One region of the Streptomyces sp. NBC_01689 genome, then DNA from elsewhere that is predicted to be linked to it. Evidence: riboswitches for the same ligand, from Rfam matches in the RefSeq annotation. Region 1 holds a riboswitch; each other region holds the start of a gene.
The links. A riboswitch is a leader RNA that binds a small molecule or an ion and turns the genes downstream of it on or off. The one in region 1 is predicted to bind cyclic di-AMP.
Positions count from the first base shown of each region.

Region 2: linked by a shared signal. The riboswitch ahead of OG776_RS34340 (C40 family peptidase) and the one ahead of OG776_RS24745 (transglycosylase family protein) in region 1 are both predicted to bind cyclic di-AMP.
Region 3: linked by a shared signal. The riboswitch ahead of OG776_RS10040 (LysM peptidoglycan-binding domain-containing M23 family metallopeptidase) and the one ahead of OG776_RS24745 (transglycosylase family protein) in region 1 are both predicted to bind cyclic di-AMP.
Region 4: linked by a shared signal. The riboswitch ahead of OG776_RS22490 (M23 family metallopeptidase) and the one ahead of OG776_RS24745 (transglycosylase family protein) in region 1 are both predicted to bind cyclic di-AMP.

Region 1 covers NZ_CP109592.1:5,798,379-5,803,266, reverse strand. Annotated here, with positions in the region: gene OG776_RS24755 (FtsB family cell division protein) at 1-14, opposite strand, end outside; gene eno (phosphopyruvate hydratase) at 114-1,400, opposite strand; gene OG776_RS24745 (transglycosylase family protein) at 1,683-2,369, opposite strand; cyclic di-AMP (ydaO/yuaA leader) riboswitch at 2,374-2,537, opposite strand; gene OG776_RS24740 (transglycosylase family protein) at 2,721-3,740, opposite strand; gene OG776_RS24735 (cytochrome P450 family protein) at 3,980-4,888, opposite strand, start outside.
Region 2 covers NZ_CP109592.1:7,997,718-8,002,605, reverse strand. Annotated here, with positions in the region: gene OG776_RS34350 (ATP-dependent Clp protease proteolytic subunit) at 7-663, shown strand; gene OG776_RS34345 (hypothetical protein) at 671-976, shown strand; cyclic di-AMP (ydaO/yuaA leader) riboswitch at 1,354-1,517, shown strand; gene OG776_RS34340 (C40 family peptidase) at 1,521-1,994, shown strand; gene OG776_RS34335 (LysE family translocator) at 2,102-2,818, opposite strand; gene OG776_RS34330 (LysR family transcriptional regulator) at 2,934-3,845, shown strand; gene OG776_RS34325 (ATP-binding protein) at 3,880-4,338, opposite strand; gene OG776_RS34320 (helix-turn-helix domain-containing protein) at 4,551-4,888, shown strand, end outside.
Region 3 covers NZ_CP109592.1:2,359,309-2,364,196, forward strand. Annotated here, with positions in the region: gene OG776_RS10035 (SGNH/GDSL hydrolase family protein) at 1-618, opposite strand, end outside; gene OG776_RS10040 (LysM peptidoglycan-binding domain-containing M23 family metallopeptidase) at 846-1,706, opposite strand; cyclic di-AMP (ydaO/yuaA leader) riboswitch at 1,710-1,868, opposite strand; gene OG776_RS10045 (tyrosine-protein phosphatase) at 2,294-3,091, shown strand; gene OG776_RS10050 (DUF6126 family protein) at 3,168-3,284, opposite strand; gene OG776_RS10055 (helix-turn-helix domain-containing protein) at 3,317-3,970, opposite strand; gene OG776_RS10060 (aspartate aminotransferase family protein) at 4,130-4,888, opposite strand, start outside.
Region 4 covers NZ_CP109592.1:5,279,748-5,284,635, forward strand. Annotated here, with positions in the region: gene OG776_RS22475 (dihydrofolate reductase family protein) at 1-199, shown strand, start outside; tRNA gene OG776_RS22480 (tRNA-Met) at 364-437, shown strand; gene OG776_RS22485 (PP2C family protein-serine/threonine phosphatase) at 758-1,924, shown strand; cyclic di-AMP (ydaO/yuaA leader) riboswitch at 2,140-2,297, shown strand; gene OG776_RS22490 (M23 family metallopeptidase) at 2,309-3,346, shown strand; gene OG776_RS22495 (aldo/keto reductase) at 3,414-4,358, shown strand; gene OG776_RS22500 (PrsW family intramembrane metalloprotease) at 4,399-4,888, opposite strand, start outside.

The DNA of each region.
Region 1 (4,888 bases):
TCCTTCACGGCCATGTCCCGCCTCCCCTTCACACGTGCGTACGTCCCCGCACACGGTACGGGACCGGGTACGGGGACGTACGTGCGACTGGCTAAGCCTTAACCCTGCCGGGGTCAGCCCTTGAAGCGCGGGAAGGCGGAGCGGCCCGCGTACACCGCGGCGTCGTCGAGGATCTCCTCGATGCGCAGCAGCTGGTTGTACTTGGCGACGCGGTCCGAGCGGGCCGGGGCGCCGGTCTTGATCTGGCCGCAGTTCACCGCGACCGCGAGGTCGGCGATGGTGACGTCCTCGGTCTCACCGGAGCGGTGGGACATCATGCACTTGAAGCCGTTGCGCTGGGCCATCTCGACGGCGTCCAGGGTCTCGGTCAGCGAGCCGATCTGGTTCACCTTGACGAGCAGGGCGTTCGCGGAGCCCTCCTCGATGCCGCGGGCGAGGCGCTCGGGGTTGGTGACGAAGAGGTCGTCGCCGACGATCTGGACCTTGTCGCCCAGCTTCTGGGTGATGACGTTCCAGCCGGCCCAGTCGTCCTCGTACAGCGGGTCCTCGATGGAGACGAGCGGGTACGCGGAGACGAGCTCCTCGTAGTACTCCGTCATCTCGGCGGCCGAGCGGGACTTGCCCTCGAACTCGTACTTGCCGTCCTTGTAGAACTCGGACGCGGCGACGTCGAGCGCGAGCGCGATCTGCTCACCGGGGACGTATCCGGCCTGCTTGATGGCCTCGAGGATGAGGTCGAGCGCGGCGCGGTTCGACTCCAGGTTCGGGGCGAAGCCGCCCTCGTCGCCCAGGCCGGTGGACAGACCCTTGGACTTCAGGACGGACTTGAGGGTGTGGTACACCTCGGCGCCCCAGCGCAGGGCTTCGGAGAAGGACTCCGCGCCGATCGGGGCGATCATGAACTCCTGGATGTCCACGTTCGAGTCGGCGTGCGAGCCGCCGTTCAGGATGTTCATCATCGGAACGGGCAGCAGGTGCGCGTTCGGGCCGCCCAGGTAGCGGAAGAGCGGGAGGTCGGACGCCTCGGAGGCGGCGTGCGCGACGGCCAGCGAGACGCCGAGGATGGCGTTGGCGCCCAGCGAGCCCTTGTTGTCGGTGGCGTCCAGGTCGAACATGGCCTGGTCGATCAGGCGCTGCTCGGTGGCGTCGTAGCCGACGAGCTCCGGACCGATCTGCTCGATGACGGCGAGGACGGCCTTCTCGACACCCTTGCCCTGGTAACGGTTGGGGTCACCGTCACGGAGCTCGATGGCCTCGAAGGCACCCGTGGAGGCGCCGGAGGGGACGGCGGCACGACCCGTGCTGCCGTCGTCGAGGCCGACCTCGACCTCGACCGTGGGGTTGCCTCGGGAGTCCAGGATTTCCCGGGCTACGACGACGTCGATGGACGGCACGAGCATCTCCTTCTGGGATGTGACGCGGGTACGCGGGCCGGCGGGGGCCCGCACTGCACGGGGCCGCGTTCGGCTCCGCGGGATGAGCCTAACCGGCCCGGAGCGATCGGCCAGCCGCTCGACCACCCCTTGAGCAGAACTGAGGGTAAATATTGTTCCCCTTCGAAACAAAAAGCCCCGCCCCGGTGCGTACGGGGGAAGACGCACCGGGGCGGGGAGCCCGTGGGGACGGGGGCGGACCCTCATCGGGTCTCGGGCACGGAGACCCTGGGACAGGGGCCGGCCTGCTCAGCCGAGGTGGAGCTGCTGACCCGGGTAGATGAAGTCCGCGTCGTCGATGATGTCCTTGTTCAGCTTGAACAGGTGCTGCCAGCCGCCCTTGACCTTCTTCTTCTCGGCGATCGAGCTGAGGGTGTCGCCCTTGACGACCTTGTACTCGCCGTCGCCCTTCTTGACCTTCTTGCCGGTCGGGGTGGTGACGGTCTTCTTGGCCGCCGGACGCTCGGACGAGCGGGAGGCGGCGGTGTCCGACGAGTGGGTGGAGGCGGACGGCTCGGCCGGGGCGGCGGGCTTGGCCGGGGCGGCCGCGCCACCGGTGTACGCGGCGCCGGACAGGCCCGTGCCACAGGTCGGCCAGGCACCCTTGCCCTGCGCGGCGAGGACCTTCTCGCCGATGGTGATCTGCTGGGACTTCGAGGCCTTGTCGGCGGTCGAGGCGTAGGCGGTGCCGCCGTACGCGGCCCAGGTGGAGGCGGAGAACTGCAGACCGCCGTAGTAGCCGTTGCCGGTGTTGATCGACCAGTTGCCGCCGGACTCGCACTGGGCGACGGCGTCCCACTCGGACGCGGTGGCGGCGGAGGCGTTGCCGGCCGCCATCAGCGGAGCGGCGATGGCCACGCCGGTGACACCGGCGAGCGTGGCGACACGGGTGGCCTTGGACGGACGGCGGTGCTTGCCCTTGCTGGAAAACAGCATCGAGTGATCCCCTCACCGACGCCTGCGAGGTGAGCTGTCGGGTTCGGGCGGGTGAGTGCCCGGCCGCGCGCTCTCGGCGCACGTCTTCACCCCAAGCCGCTCCCGGTCAACTACCGGGTGCGGCGCTTACCTTGGGTCCCCCGCTCCTGCCTACGGCGCTTGACGCGTCGACTGTTCCCGTACGGCCGCTGGCAGGATTCGGCGTTGCGACCGTCGGGGCCCGCTGTGGCGAGCGGTGATGACCGTAAGCAGTCGATCGGCGGAATTTCAAAGACGATCAGGGCCTTTGAGATCCATCTCTCACTTGCGCCAAACCGGACATTAACCGGCGAACCGTGACGTGAACTCCCGCTACTTTTCGCCCGATTCAGCATCAACTGCAAGGCTCTGACCGGGGAGGATGAGGTCCGGGTCGGCGCCGACCGTCTCCTTGTTCCCGGCATAGAGGCCGGCCCATCCGCCGTCGAGGCCAAGGGTGTCGGCGATGGCCGAGAGGCTGTCTCCGTCGCGGACGACGTACGAGCCGTCGACGACGGCGCGGGAGGCGCCGGAGTCGCGCGAGGCGTGCCGGGCGGCAAAGTCGTCGCCGCGGGTGTCGGCCGCGTCGTCGCCGGAGTCCTCGGCGGCACTGCCGCCGCGGTGGCGCCCGGCACCGGCGGTGGCCCCCTCGGTCGCCGCCGAAGCGTCGCCGTCGCGGCCCGAGTTGCCCGATTCGCCTTGCTTCGTCGGCTCCGTGCCCACGCCGTCCGTCTCGTGCCCGCTGCCGGGCTCTTCGGTCGAGGACGTGTCCGATTCCGTTCTGTTCCCGGTCTTGCCGGATGAATCGGATGAGGACGAGTCGGAACGGGGCGAACCGGACGGGGTGACACCGATTCCCAGCGAGTCCGCCGGCGAGCCGGACCCGTCGGAGGAACTGGATGATTCGGAGGAATCGGAGGAATCGGAGGAACTCGACGAGTCTCCGGCCACTCCCGTGTCGACCGCGACCTCTCCCGAGCCCTTGCTGAGCCCGGAGAGCGGGCCGCAGGTCGGCCAGGCGGCGAGACCCTGGTCGGCCAGGACCTTCTCGGCGACGGCTATCTGCTGTGAGCGGCTGGCCTCGTCGGCGGTCGGCGCGTACCTGCTCCCGCCGTACCGCTGCCAGTTCTCCTGGCTCAACTGCAGCCCGCCGTAGTACCCGTTGTCGCTGTCGGCGCTCCACTGGCCGCCGCTCTCGCACTCGGCGACCCGGTCCCACGTCGTGCCGTCGGCCGCGTTCGCACTGGCGGCGCCGAGCAGCGGGATGGCGATGGCAGATCCGGTCACCCCTGCGGCGACGATGAGGGCCGGAGCCTGACGGGGGCGACGATGGCGGCCGTTCCCGGAGAGCATGCGAGAGCCTTTCACGTGACAGCGGGTGACTACGCGGCTGGTGAGCCTCGTTGAGGGGTGAACGTAGTCGCACTCGATCACTTGTCACAAGCAGATGCAGCGCAGATCACGTGAAGATCACAGAGTTGAGGGCGCGTCACCTTTTCGTGGCCGGACCCTCATAATCCGCCACCACCGCTGCGGCCCACCCGAGCCCCGCCCCCCGGCCGGCCCCTGGACACCGTACGAGTGCCGCATGACTACCGACCAGGTGTGAACTCCACCGGTAGTGTCCGCAATCCACGCATAATGAGTCCGCCGCGCCATCGCAAATCAGCCGAATCGCCTGCGAGTCGGAGATCCGGCAGCCGGGTGAGGAGCGTGGCCAGCGCGGTCTGCCCCTCCAGCCGGGCGAGCGGCGCGCCGAGGCAGTAGTGGATGCCGTGGCCGTAGCCGAGGTGTTGGTTGTCACGGCGCGAGAGGTCGAGCGTGTCGGGCTCGGCGAACCGGGCGGGGTCACGGTCCGCAGCCGCGAGGACGACGAGCACGGGGTCGCCGGGCGCGATGTCCTGTCCGCCGACACGGACCGCCTCGGTCGCGAACCGCCACGTGGCCAGCTCCACCGGGCCGTCGTAGCGCAGGAGTTCTTCGACGCCCGTCTCCAGCAGAGACCTCTCCCCGGCGGCGAGGGAGGCCTGCAGCCGCTCCCGCTGACCGGGGTGGGTGAGCAGTGCGTAGGTGCCGTTGCCGATCAGGTTCACCGTGGTCTCGAACCCGGCGAAGAGCAGGATGAAGGCCATGGCGGCGGCCTCGTTCTCGGTGAGGTGCTCGCCGTGGTCGGAGGCGCGGATGAGGCCGGAGATGAGGTCCTCGCCGGGCGCGGGCACCTCGGGCAGGGCGGCACGCTTCTTGTGGATGAGCTCGCCCAGATACCCGCGCATCTTCTTGACGGACCGCCCGACCCCGCCCCGCGGCCCGCCGCCGTGCCGGATCATCATCCCCGCCCAGTCCCGGAAGTCGTCCTGGTCCTCGCGGGGTACGCCGAGCAGCTCGCAGATGGCGTAGATGGGGAGCGGGAACGCGAACTCGTGGATCAGGTCGGCCGATCCCCGCTCCTGGAACCGGTCGATGAGCTGGTCGGTGAGCTCCTGCACACGCGGCGCGAACTC
Region 2 (4,888 bases), 2.2 Mb from region 1:
CCAGTCATGCACGAACCGTCCGCCCGCCATGTCCTGCCCGAGTTCACCGAGCGCACGGCCACGGGACACCGGTCCCTCGACCCGTACTCCAAGCTGCTCGACGAGCGCATCGTGTTCCTCGGGACACCCGTCGACGACGCGTCGGCGAACGACGTGATGGCCCAGTTCATGCACCTCGAACACCAAGCGCCGGAGCGGGACATCTCGCTCTACCTCAACTCCCCCGGCGGCTCGTTCAGCGCGATGACGGCCGTCTACGACACGATGCGCTACGTCACCTGCGACGTGGAGACCGTGTGCCTGGGGCAGGCCGTGTCGGTCGCCGCCGTCCTGCTGGCGGCCGGCACACCGGGCAAGCGATTCGCCCTGCCGGGCGCCCGGGTGCTGCTCCGCCAGCCCTCGCTCGCCGGGCCGGTCGAGGGGCAGGCGAGTGATCTCGCCCTCCAGGCCGAGGAGTTGACCCGCACTCGGAAGCTGCTGGAGGACATGCTCGTACGGCACACGGGGAAAAATCCCGAACGAGTCGCCGCCGACATCGAGCGGGACACGATTCTGGACGCGCAGGCCGCGCTGGCGTACGGGCTGGTGGACGGGATCATCCCGAGCCGCAAGAACCCGCCCAGCGCGCCCGGTGCGGGAAACGCCACACCCGACGCGAGGTGATCCGCCGATGGTGCCCGAACTGCCTCCGCTGCCCGCTCTGACCCACGCCGAGGCCGAGCTGATAGACCGCTGGCTCGACGTGGTCGACCTGGTCGGCCGGATCAACCCGGCCCGCCCGGGAGACACCTATCGCGGGCTGCGTGCCGCCCAGGCGCTCGTCGGCAAGGCGACCGCCCTGCGGGACGCCCTGGCCCTGATGCACCAGCGGGGCGAGAGCGAGGTGCACGCGCCGACCCTGGCGCAGGCCCTGCGGGTCCTCGACGGCGAGCGGCGGGCCGCCCGCGTCACCCTGCCTCCCGGCTCCGGCAGTTGACGTCCGGACCCGGGCCGTCGCGCGAACCGCTCCGCGGAGCGGTCTGCGAAGCGTCCGGCCCGGGTTTCAAACGGACCAGTCGGCGTACCCCCCGACGGCGTAGCCGCACGTCCTTTCGGGTGGCCCCGGAAGTTGCGCAACACGCTTGCCCAAAAGGCCGAACGGGACGCTCCGTTGCTGGTAAGAGCGTTGCCGACATCCCCAACACCCCTCGAACAGAGGAGTGTCCACCCGAACGGGTGAGTGGTGAGTAACCCCACAAATCATCGGTTCCGCTCGGATTTTCCGACATCCATGCGTGAAGATCCCTTCCGACGACAAGCCCCCGCCACACCGGCGGGGCGGTCCGGGCGGACGCCGAGTCCTGCCGCCGCCCGGATGACCGGTCGACAGATGTGCATCGGCAGGAGTGGAGGACCCAGCAAGACGGGCCGCCGGAGAGATCCGGGCGGCCCTTGGGGTGAAGCCGCGTAAGCGGCCGGGCTACTTCGCCAGCCCGAATCCGACAGGTCATCCTTCACAGGCGGTTGACGAAGGGTTGCGCATGACTGCGCTGAATCGTGTCCCGTCGCTGCTGTCCCGGGCCGGTACGGCCTCGGCTCTGACCATCGCCGCCGTGGGCGGCAGTCTCGTGGTCCCGGGCGTCGCGGCCGACGCCGAGGCCGCCACACCGGCGACGAGGGCGCTCCAGGTCGCGGCATCCAAGAAGGGCGCCCCGTACAAGTACGGCGCCACCGGGCCGCGCCGCTTCGACTGCTCCGGGCTCACGCTGTACTCGTACAAGAAGGCGGGCAAGAAGCTGCCCCGTACGGCCGCGGGGCAGTACAACAAGAGCCACCACATCTCCGCGTCGCACCGCAAGGCCGGTGACCTCGTGTTCTTCCACTCGGGCCGGAGCGTGTACCACGTCGGCATCTACGCCGGGAAGGGAAAGATCTGGCACTCCCCGAAGAGCGGGGAGGTCGTGAAGCTCCAGAAGATCTGGACGAAGAGCGTCTGGTACGGCCGGATCAGCTGACCCGGGCCGAGGGGCGGCGGCGCCGGACCGCCGCCCCTCGGCGCACCGGCCCGGCGGGCTCTCAAGCCCTCTGCGGCCCGGCGGGCCTTCAGCGGCCCGGCGGGCTCTCAGGCCGTCAGCGGCTCCAGGAGGAGCACCAGGCCGAGCACGGTGAGCGCGGTCCCGGTGACCGCCTCCACGGCGCGGGCGGCACGCGGCCGGCGCAGCCACCGGCCGAGCCGGTCGACCAGCAGGGCGACCGCCGGGAACCACACCAGGGCGAGGGCCACCACGATCAGGGCCAGCACCAGGGTGCGGGGCATCGCCGGGCTGCCCGCGGGCACGAACTGCGGAAGCAGGCTCAGGAAGGTGATCGGCGCCTTCGGGTTCAGCGCATTGGTGACGAAGCCCTGCCGCAACGGACGGCTCCCGTCCCCGGGGTCGCCGGACCCGGGACCACCGGACCCGGGATCGCCGGAGGCCGGCCCGCCGGGCGGCTTCCCGCCCGGCGCCGCCGGACAACGCTCCGGGCCCGGTTCCCGCTCCCGGTCCCGCCGCCGGCGCGGGCGCAGACCGGCCAGCGTCCGTGTCCCGAGGTACAGCACGTAGCCCCCGCCGAGGACCTGCAGCGTCCGGAACAGCGCCGGCACCGCCGTGAGGACGGCGGCGACACCGGCGACGGCCAGCGCCGTGTGCAGCAGCAGCCCGCCCGCGACTCCGAGCGCGCACGCCACCCCCGCCCGGCGGGAGGTCAGGGCGTTGCGTACGACAACCGTGAAGTCCGCGCCGGGCATGGCGACCATTCCCGCGGCGACCCCGGTGAAGGCGATGAGCTGTCCGTCCATGGCCACCAGGCTGCCTCGGCCGGGCCTTCAGCAGGTATGTCGAATATCCTGGACCGGTCTTAAGCATTCGTTGGGACCCGGGCCGGCGCCGGGCCCGGACCCGGGGAGCCGTGCGATGTACGACCCGACACGGCTGGCGGCCCTGGTGGCGGTGGCCGGGGCCGGGTCCATCACCCGGGCGGCCGAACGCCTCGGCTACAGCCCGCCCGCCCTCTCCCAGCAGCTCGCGAAGCTGGAACGGGAGGCGGGCGCGCCGTTGCTGGTGCGCTCCCCTCGGGGAACGCGGCTCACGGAGGCGGGCGAGCTGCTCGCGGCCCGGGCCCGCCGCGTCCTCGACGAGCTGGAGCAGGCGCGCCATGAACTGGCCCGGCTGACCGGTCTGTCCGGAGGCACCCTGCGGCTCGGCACGTTCCAGACGGCGGGCATCCATCTGCTGCCGCCGGTGCTCAGCGCCTTTCGCCGGGCCCACCCGGACGTGGAGCTGACGGTCGCGAACTACGAGCCGCCGGACGGTGTCACGGCGGTCGCGGCGGGCGAGGTGGACCTCGCGCTGACCCACACCTACGAGCCCGCGGACCCGGCGCCGCTTCCCTCGTCGGTGTGCGCGGAGCCGGTGCTGGTCGAGGAACTGGTGCTCGTCACCGCTCCGGGTCACGTCCTCGCGGAGGGCGCGGCCCGGCTGCCGCTCTCCGGACTCGCCGGGCAGCCGCTGATCAGCATGGCCCCGGACCATCCGCCGCGGCAGGGAGTGGAGGCCGCGCTGGCCCGGGTCGGGGCCACCCCGGCCGTCCGGGTCGAGAGCCCCGGGTACGCGCTGGTGTGCGCGCTGGTCAGTGCCGGACTGGGGGTCGCGGTGGTGCCGGAGATGGTGGCCAGGACGGCGGCCACCCCGGTGGGGCTGCGGCTGCTGGAACCGGGAGATCTGCGCCGTACGATCTCCGTCGTCCACCGGACCGACCGGCGGGCACCCGCGGCGGAGGCGTTCCGGGCCCTGTTGCGGGGCGCGTTCGGGAGGGCGGCGCGGTAGGGACGCCGACGGGCCGGACCAACTGATCGTTTCCTCAGGGCTCTTGTGGACCGCCGGCCACCACCGGCTGGGCCCGCACCGTCCACGGCAACTCGATGGAGACCGTCTTGCCGCCCTCCCGGGTGGGACGCACGAGGACTCTGCCGCCGCATTCCGCGGTCAGCCAACGGATGATCACCATCCCGCGTCCGTTGTCCTGTTGGACCGCGGCGGGCAGTCGCTTCGGGAAGCGCGGATGGCTGTCGGTGACACCGATGCGCAGTTGTTCGTCCCGTTTCAGCAGGACGTCCACCGTGAAGGTGGGCGACTGGCCGAACGTGTGCTGGACGGCGTTGGTGGCGAGTTCGGACACGATCAGGCGTACGGTGTCGGCGGCTTCGGCGTCCTCCGGCAGGCCCCATTCGGCCAGCACGTCGATGACGAATTTCCGGGCCGCGGAGACCGAGGCGGGATCGCTCGGCAGAGTGACGGATGCTTCCTGGTGGTCTGCCATGACGACGTCGTCCCTTTCCCACGGGACCGGAGTCCGACACGGAGCGGATGGTTCGAGTACGGTCCCGGACTGGTGCTTCGCGCCAGACTGCCATCACCGGGCCGGTCACGGGCGCGATCCACCGAGATATGCATATATCTGTCGCTCGAAGCGGTGAACTCTGCGACGGCAGACCGTATTTGGGCGGCTCGGAAGGAGTAAGGAGTACGGCCATGCAGCACGGTCCCGCGGTACGACGCCGCAAACTCGGTGCCGAACTGCGCGCGCTGCGCGCCGGTGCTGGCCTCACCAGCGGTGAGGCGGCCGGCCTCGTCGGCTGGCACCAGTCGAAGGTGAGCCGGATCGAGACGGGCACCAGCGGGGTGAAACCGGCCGATGTGGAGCGTCTTCTGGACGCGTACGGCGTCCGGGAGAGCGGATTACGGGAGCTCCTGCTCGGACTGGCCGGATCCGAGGGCAACGGGCGGCACCACTGGTGGCACGCCTACCGGGGAGTCCTGCCGCCCGCCTACCGGGACTTCATCAGCCTGGAGTCCCAGGCCAGCGGGAT
Region 3 (4,888 bases), 3.4 Mb from region 1:
CGGAAGGGGAGGCCACGGCTGGTCCGGGTCGGCGGGCACGTCGAGGCCGAGCACCTGACCGGCCCGCAGCGCGACCCGCGTGTGGCCCTCCGGCGACAGGTGCAGCCGGTCGCCGTCCCAGGCGCGCCGGTCCTGGACCGTCTTCAGGGACCACAGGTCGAGGACCGGACAGCCGTACCGGTCGGCGATGGCCCGGACGTGCCCGTTGTACGTGGCGATCTTGCCGCGCAGGTGCTTGAGCACCGGGACGCCACGGGTGTCGAAGCCGGTCGTCACCATGACGGTGCCGACGGCGGAGGTGAGGTCGGCGACGGCGCGCTCGAAGCGCTCCGCCACCTCGTCGGGGTCGGTGCCGGGCCGGATGATGTCGTTGCCGCCCGCGCAGAAGGAGACCAGGTCCGGGGCGAGTTCCTTGGCCCTCCCGAGCTGGTCCTCGACGACCTGGTCGAGCAGCTTCCCGCGGACCGCGAGGTTGGTGTAGGTGAAGTCGCCCTCCGGCTGCCGGTCCGCGAGCAGGACCGCGAAACGGTCCGCCCAGCCGACGAAGGCTCCTTCGGGGCCGGGGTCGCCGACGCCTTCGGTGAAGCTGTCCCCCACCGCCACGTACGACCCGATCACCGCTCTGTTGTCACTCTTCGAATCGTCTGCCACGTCGAGCCATGATTCACCTTGGGATGTGAGCTACGCGACCGTAGGAATGGGTTGACGGGTGGTGATATAAGCCACTCATAAAGAATGGCCGAAATCCGGAATAGGGCTTCCCCAGGCGTGGTTGAACAGCCGACACACCGCGGGCCGGACCCCTTGCTTCAAGGGGTCCGGCCCGCGGGACGTGTGGGGGTGCGTCAGCCGACGACGACGCCGTGCGCGCGCAGGTACGCGACCGGGTCCAGGTCCGAGCCGTAGTCCGGTGTCGTGCGGATCTCGAAGTGCAGGTGCGGACCGGTGACGTTGCCGGTCGCGCCGGAGAGGCCGATGCGCTGCCCCACGGTCACGCTCTGCCCCGCCGAGACGGAGAGCGCGGACAGGTGGGCGTACTGCGAGTACCGGCCGTCGGCGTGCTGGATGACGACCTGGTTGCCGTAGGCGCCGCCCCAGCCGGCCGAGACGACCGTGCCCGCGGCGACGGACCTGACCGTGGTGCCGGTCGGGACCACGAAGTCCACACCGGTGTGATAGCCGCTCGACCACATGCTGCCGGGCACCTTGTAGCCGGTGCCGATGGTGGCCCCTTCGACCGGGAGGGTGTACGCCGCGGCGGCGGCCTGGGGAGCCTTGGCGGCGGCCTCGACCGCGGGCCCGACGGAGGTCGGGGTGGCGGTGGACACGGACGAGTGCGTGGTGTCCGGCCCCGCGATCGTCAGCTTCAGACCGGGCCGGATCGCCGCCGGATCGGCGCCCACGACCGCGCGGTTGTCGGCGTAGAGCTTCTTCCAGCCGCCGCTGACGTGCTGACGGTCGGCGATCTTCGCGAGCGTGTCACCGGCCTTCACGACATAGGTCTTCTCCACCGCGGTTCCGGCGGACACGGAGACCGTCGCGATCTTCTGCGCGGCGGACGGGACGGCGGCCGCCGGGGCCGCGGCGTGGGCGCAGACGGCCCCCATCAACGGCAGTGCGAGCGCGGCACCACCGGTGCCGGCCACGGCGATCGAGCGGGGCAGACGCAGGAACTTGGGACGACGGTGCTTACCCTTCGCGGGCATGGCGCATTTCCTCTCCGGCGCCTGCGAGGTGAGCTGTCGGGTGCGGACTGGAGATGTCCGGCCGCGCGACGGCACGGCTGTACCCCTAGCCGTTCCGGAGACCGGAACAGGCGCGATACCTGTGGGTCCCCCGCTCCTGCCGTGTACGGGTGAGTGCGGATTCCGGGCGGCGGCAGGATTGGGCGTCCGTCCGGATTGAGGGCGAACGTAGGCGAGGGACCGGCGCGGCGACAACCGTCCGCGAACCCGGTACGCACCTCTTTCTTGATCGATGCCCTGATTGCCCGTCACCCTCCGTGCACGAAGAGCCCTCCACCCGGGTCCCCGCCCGGCCGCACGGGCGCACCGGAAATCGGATGCCGCAACGCATCGTCACATGTATGACGCTGCTCACGCACGTCACCCCATGAGTGCATATTCCAGGGCCAGTTCCATCACATCCGACAGATTGCACATATGGGACCTATGGGTGATATCAACCCTGTGGACAACTCATTGCCCCAGGAACCCATGTCGTATCGTCGAGAGGCGATTCCCGTCGGCGGGCGACGACGAGCGGTGCCGACGGACCTATGGGAGGAGCCCCCGTGACGCAGCAGGTCCCGTCGACCGAGCCCGAACTGACCGGCGTGCGCAACTTCCGGGACGTGGGCGGCCTGCCCACCGTGGACGGCCGGCGGGTGCGGCCCGGGCGGCTGTTCCGCAGCGGTCACCTCGCGCACGCCACGCCGGAGGACACCGCGTTCCTCTCCTCCCTCGGGCTGCACACCGTCTTCGACTTCCGCAACGCCTCGGACCAGAAGCTGGAGGGGCCGGACGTCGAGCTTCCGGGTGTGCGGAACGTGAATCTGCCGCTGACCGACCCGGCCGACGGCAGCGAGTTCTGGAAGATGGTCCGCGACGGCGAGCTGGACCAGCTCCGCGCCCACCTCGGCAACGGCGGAGCGGCGGCCCGGATGATCGGCTCGTACCGCGCGATCATCACCGAGCGGACCGCCGAGCACACCCAGGTGCTGCACGCCCTGGCCGAGGACAGCGTGCCCGCGCTGATGCACTGCGCGGCGGGCAAGGACCGCGCGGGCCTGTCCATAGCCGTGACGCTCCTCGCCGTGGGCGTCGAGCGCGACGCGATCGTCGCCGACTACCTGGAGTCGAACGCCCGGCACCGCCGCTACAAGGTCCACCGCAACGGCACCTCCGACGCGGCCCGCTCCCCCGAGGTCATGGAGCTGCTCAGCCCGCTGTTCGACGCGCGGGTCGAATATCTGACGGCGGCCTTCGAGACGATCGAGGAGACCTGGGGCGGTGTCGACGGCTATCTGGAGAAGGCCCTGCGCCTGACCCCGGAGCTGCGCGACCGGCTGCGCGAGCGCCTCCTCGACTGACGTCGGCGCCCGTACGTACGGCCGCGCCCGTACAGCCATGTGGACACGGCCGTACGGGCACGGGTCGGTCCCGGCTCTACTGGTTCTGCGCTCCCAGCGTGAACAGCAGGTAGATGAAGGCCGCGAAGAGGTGGCCGACAGCGACGTAGATGATCAGCCGCACCCACAGCGCACGGGGGAACTTGTCCTCCATGGACCGCCGGGGGCCGGGCTCCGTGGGTTCCGTCATGACGTCTCTCCCAGGGTCGGGTGCGCCGCCGCCGGGCCGAGGCACAGCGCGGCGGCGGGGCTCTGCAGCAGGGTGTGTACGAAGAGGAGATCGGCCCCCGCCTGGTCGGCGGCGGCTATCCGGTGCGGGGTCAACGAGTCGAAGTGCGCGCTGTCCCCGGGCGCCAGGACCTGCGTGGTGTCGCCCAGGCGCAGCCGCAGCCGTCCCTGGAGCACGTGGAGCCACTCCTCGCCGGGATGGACGCGCACGATGTCGCCCTGGGACCCGTGGGGGACGTGCACACGCAGTGCCTGCATCCCGCGGCCCGGGGAACCGGCCTGCCAGTAGGTCCAGCCGCCCGCCGCGGTCGGCTCCATGTCCGCCGCCCGGACGATCGCGTCACGTTCGGCGGCCCTCTCGCCCAGCAGCTCCGAGACCGTCGTACCGTAGATGCGGGCGAGGGCGAGCAGCATCGGCAGCGAGGGCTGGCGCTGTCCCGTCTCCAGCCTGGAGAGATGCGCGGCCGAGAGGCCGGCGGCGCGGGCCGCGGCCTCCAGGGTCAGTGCGGCGCGCCGCCGCAGTTCACGCAGTTGCGGCGCGACGACGGGCAGCACCTCGGCTGCCCCGGGCTCGGGCGGCGTGTCCGCCGCCCCCGGCTCGATGGGGCTCATGCCTCCATTGAGCCGCAGACTTGCCTCTCGGGCAAATTTATTGCCTCAGAGGCAAAGAACTCACGACCGCCCCCACCCCGAGGACCGGACGGCACTCGGGACGGGGCGGATCGGGATACAAAAAGTGTGACGAAACAGGGCGGGACAGGAGCGGTTCGCCTAGCGGTTCGCCACTGCCTGCTTGACCAGCGTCTTCCCGAAGTCCCACATCAGCCCGCCGCCGCTGTGCGCGTCGTCCATCACGGCGACGAAGGCCTCCATGAAGCGGTCCACGTCCCGCTCGCCGACGATCAGCGGCGGGATCAGCTTGATCACCTCCAGATGGTCCCCGGAGACCTGGGTGAGGATGCGGTGCCGCTGCAACAGCGGGACCACGACCATCTGCGCGAAGAGCCCCTTGCGCGCGGCCTGCAGCATGGTCCAGCGGCTGCGGAGTTTCAGCGACTTGGGCCGCCCGAACTCGATGCCGATCATCAGCCCCCGGCCGCGGACGTCACTGAGCAGTTCGTACGTGTCGACGAGCGCCGCGAGCCGGGTCTTCAGCAGTTCACCCGTGGCCCGCGCGTTCGCGACGATCTGCTCGTTCTCCATCACCGAGAGCACGGCGAGCCCGGCCGCCATGGCCTGCGCGTTGGCCCCGAAGCTCGCCGAGTGGACGAGGACCCGGTCCATCGACGAGTAGACCTTCTTGAAGATCCAGTCCTTGCCGAGGGTGGCGCCGACCGGGACGTAGCCCCCGGAGAGCGCCTTGGCCACGCACACCAGGTCGGGTTCCACGCCGTCCTCGTGCTGGTAGGCGTAGAAGTCCCCGGTCCGTCCCAGGCCCGTCTGCACCTCGTCCGCGATGAGCAGCGCCTTGTGCCGGTGCAGCAGCTCCTGTGCGGCGCGCAGATAGCCCGGCGGGGCCTCGTGCACGCC
Region 4 (4,888 bases), 520 kb from region 1:
GCGGCCCGCGCCCTGCGCCCGGCTCATCCTCGACGCGGGGGTGCGCAGGGTGGTGACCGCCTGGCGGGAACCGGACACCTTCGTGACGGACGCGGACGGGAACGGGCTGCTGGCGGCCGCGGGGGCGGACGTCGTGGTGCTCCCGGAGTTCGAGGAGCGGGCCACGGCACCGAACCGGCACCTCCTCGGGGACGGCTGAGCGCCGGGCGCTGACCCCGGGGGCCGGGAGCGAGGGGCCCGTCTCCCGGAGGGCCTTCCGGCGCACCGGGCGACGGTCGTGGCTCGGGGAAAAGGCCTGGTCGTGGGACGTGCGTAAACGGGTGTGCTCGGGGGGTCGAACATGGCGTACACTGGTGTCAACGACGCGGGGTGGAGCAGCTCGGTAGCTCGCTGGGCTCATAACCCAGAGGTCGCAGGTTCAAATCCTGTCCCCGCTACTGAAGGCCAAGGGCCGGAACTCGGATTCACGAGTTCCGGCCTTTGGTGTTTCCGACTCTTGGTGTTTCCGGCCCTGGTGCTTTCGGTCGTTCATGTCTCCCTTCGGTGTTTCCGGCCCCGGCGTTGCCCGCCCCCCGGCGAGAGGGAACGGTCACTCTCACCCGTACGAGTGCCGGCGCCGGTGCCGTCGCTCGGTCGGTCCACACCGCTGGCCCCCTCCCCCCGCTCCGTGAAACCTGTACGGGTGGGGCAGCGAGGAGGTGCGTGGCGGGCCGAAAGGCCCGACGGCCGGCCGGACCGGCGGCCACCCGGCGGCCCCGTGCCCGGTCCGGGACCGGACGGCGAGCCGTCGCGGGTGCGGGCCGGCACGGACCCGGGCCGGATCTCCCACACCTGGACCCTGGTACGGGCACTGCCGGTACTGCTCGTCGTCAGCGCGGTGGCCTACGACCTCGCGACGCCGCCCGACTTCACCGCCGCCCCGCTCTTCACGGCCGCCCCGCTCGTCGCCGCGCCGCTGTTCTCGCTGCGTGGCACCTTCCTCACGGGGCTCCTGACGCTGGCCGCGCTGCTCGCGCTCCGCCTCAGGCTCGGTCTGCGGATGGGGATCGGCTCGGTCACCGAGGTCGTCACGGTGGCGACCGTCGTCGTCATCGCGCTCCTCATCAACGTCCTCGTCCGCCGCTCGGACGAACGGCTCGCCTCGGCCCGCCAGATCGCCGAGGCCGCGCAGCGCGCCGTGCTGCCCGAACCCGAGGCACGGATCGGCGGCCTGGAGGTGGCGGCGCGCTACGAGGCGGCCCAGGAGGGCGCGTCCATCGGCGGCGACCTGTACGCGGTGCAGGACACGCCGCACGGCGTACGGCTGGTGGTGGGCGACGTCCGCGGCAAGGGCATGGGCGCGGTGGCCGCCGTCGCGGTGCTCATCGGGGCGTTCCGTGAGGCGGCCGAACAGGAGGCGACGGTGGAGGCGGTCGCACGGCGGCTGGAACGCGCGCTGGCGCGCGAGGGCGCCCGGCGCGGCGGCCTGGACGCCTTCGAGGGCTTCACCACGGCCGTGCTCGCGGAGATCCCGCACGACGGCGAATCGGTACGGATCGTCCACCGGGGGCATCCGCCGCCGCTGCTCCTGCACGAGGACGGCACGTTGGCCGTCCTCGCCGTCGAGAACCCCGCGCTGCCGCTCGGGATGGGCGACCTGGACGCCCGGCCCGACCGCGCCGGGACGGTGGACTTCCCGGCCGGGTCCACGCTCCTTTTCCACACCGACGGTCTGTCCGAGGCCCGCGACCGCCACGGCCGCTTCTACGAGCCTGCCGAACGGCTCGCGGGGCGGACGTTCCGTGATCCGGAGGCTCTGCTGACCGCGCTCGCGACGAGTGTCCGCCGGTACACCGGGGGCGCCCTGGCCGACGACATGGCGCTGCTCGCGGTCCGGCGCCCCCGGGAGACGCCGGGGCTCCTCGAACACGGTGACGAGGAGTAGCCGGACGGTGTCCCTCCGCGTAACGACTGACACACCGTCAGAACGGATGGCGAAAACCCGCTGGGGCCAACTCGCCCGCTTTCCCCCGGTCATGCCCCGTAAGTCCTGGCCAAGAGTGCGCAATGATCCGAACGAACGGCTTGGAATCCGGTACCCGAGTCTATTAACGTTCGATAACGCAGCGCGGTCGTTTCAGCCGTCACAAGAGATGGCTCCGTGCGCACGCGCCGAATCCCGCGAGGGAACCGGGGAACCACCAACTTGGGGTGAATCGAGCGTCTTTCACGGTGGAGACACCGTGGATTGACGCGCGTAGGAGACCTTCCTGCTCCGAACCCGTCAGCTAACCCGGTAGGCGAGAAGGAAGGAAAGGAGCGCGCCCACGTGGCGTCCAACCCGCCTGCCCGGCCCACCTCGTTCGCGCCGAACGAAACCCAGACGTTCGGCTACGCCCGCGGCGACGACGAGGGGCCCTGGGAGGAGTGGAATCCCACCGCGGATTCCGTCCGTCCCGTCCGCGGCCGGCACCGCGTCTCCAAGCAGCGCGGGGGCGGACTCGCCCGCAGCTCCACCGTTCTCGGCGTCGGTGTGCTGGCCGCCGTCGGCGCGGGTGGCATCGCCACCGCCGCGCCCGGCAAGCCGCCCGTGTCGATCTCGCTGCCCGACCTCTCCTCGGTCACCGAGTCGGCCAAGGCCCTGATATCCGACGGCGGTTCCAGCACGCCGAAGGGCTCCTCCACCCCGCTCACCGGCGCCGGACTGACCAGCGCCGACGCCGCGCAGGGCAACGCGGACGCCGGCGAGGCGCTGCGTGCCCGCATCATCGAGCAGGCCGAGTCCCAGCAGGACCAGGTCGACAGCGCGGCCCAGGCCGCCGCCGAGGACGCCGCCGCGAAGAAGGCGGTCGCGCTGGCCGCCGAGCAGCAGGACGAGGCCAAGGCCAAGGAAGCCGCCGCGAAGAAGAAGGCGGACGCGGAGGCCAAGCAGAAGGCCGAGGCCGCCCGCCTCGCGAAGCTCGCCAAGAGCTTCTCGCTGCCGACCTCCTCGTACACCCTGACCTCCCGCTTCGGCGACGCCGGTTCCATGTGGTCCTCCGGCTACCACACCGGTCTCGACTTCGCCGCGCCCACGGGCACGCTGATCAAGGCGGTCCACAGCGGCACCGTCACCGAGGCGGGCTGGGCCGGCGCGTACGGCTACCGGACGATCCTCACCCTCGACGACGGTACGGAGCTGTGGTTCTGCCACCAGTCCTCCATCAGCGTCAGCGTCGGCCAGAAGGTGGCCACGGGTGATGTCATCGGACGGGTCGGCGCCACCGGCAACGTGACCGGGCCGCACCTCCACCTGGAGGTCCACCCCGGCGGCGGCGACGCGATCGACCCGATGGCCTGGCTGCACAGCAAGGGCATCAACCCCTGACCCCGTGCCCGCCGAGAACACGGCGGGTGCGGAATGCGGCCGTCCGGTACGGCTGTTGAAATGGGGTATGACTCCTCTCCGCACGCTCGGATCCTCCGACATCGAGGTCTTCCCGCTCGCCCTCGGCGGCAACGTCTTCGGCTGGACCGCCGACGAGACACAGTCCTTCGCCGTCCTCGACGCCTACACGGCCGGGGGTGGCAACTTCGTCGACACCGCCGACAGCTACTCGGCCTGGGCCCCCGGCAACCAGGGCGGCGAGTCCGAGACGATCATCGGCAAGTGGTTCGCGGCGCGGGGCAACCGCTCCGATGTCGTGCTCGCCACCAAGGTCGGCGCCCATCCCCAGTACAAGGGGCTCGCCCCGGACACCATCAGGGCGGCGGCCGACGCGTCACTGCGCCGGCTCGGCACGGACTACATCGACCTCTACTACACCCACTTCGACGACACGTCGGTCCCGGTCGAGGAGATCATCGGCACCCTCGACGAACTGGTCCGGGCGGGCAAGGTCCGGGCGATCGGCGCCTCCAACCTCTCCGCCGAGCGGCTCGCGGAGTCCCTGGAGTTCTCCGACCGCGAGGGCCTCGCGCGCTACACCGCGCTCCAGCCCCACTACAACCTCGTCTCGCGCGACACCTACGAGGGCCCGCTCCAGGAGGTCGCCTCCCGGACCGGACTGGCCGCCGTCCCGTACTTCGCCCTCGCCGCGGGCTTCCTCACCGGCAAGTACCGTCCCGGCACGTCCGTCGACTCGGCACGGGCCGAGGGCGCGGGCAAGCACCTGGAGACGGAGCGGGGCCCGCGGGTCCTCGACGCCCTCGACGAGGTCGCCCGGGCCCATGACGTGCCGGTCGCCACCGTCGCCCTCGCCTGGCTCGCCGCCCGGCCCACGGTCGCGGCCCCGATCGCCTCCGCACGGACGGTGGAACAGCTTCCGGCGCTGCTCGCCGTCGCGGACCTGACGCTGAAGGACGACGAACTGGCACGGCTGACGGAGGCGTCGGCCTGAGCGGCGCGGGGGCCGGACGGCCGTCCGGCCCCCGCACCACTCAGGGCCGGTAGGGGTCGTACGCGGGGCGGGGCGCCGCCGGGTCCGGGCCCGGGTACGACCGGCCGTCCCGGGCGGACGGCTGCGCCGGCACGTACCCGTAGCCGTAGCCGCCCTGGCCATGGCCGTACGGAGGCCACGGCGGCGGCACCGCCGGTGCGGTCGCCCGAGCCGCGTACGCGAGGGAGGGACGGGCGACCTCACGGCGCCGCCACAACTCCTGGAGCAGCTCCCGCTCCCGTACGACGAAGTCCGCGCCGGCGCGGCCGCGGCGCCCCCGATGCCGCAGGAACGCCAGCGAGGTCGCGCACGCCTCGTACCGCGCGACCGACCGCGCCGCCGCCCTGCCGAAGTGGTGGGCCGCGTACTGACGGGCGATCCGGCGCGCCCGCATCGAACCGAGCACGAACGGCTCGGGCGGCGTCAGCCACCCGGCGGCCGCGTACGCGGGGAGTTCGGCGCGGACGGTCCGCAGTTCGCGCTGGCGCGTC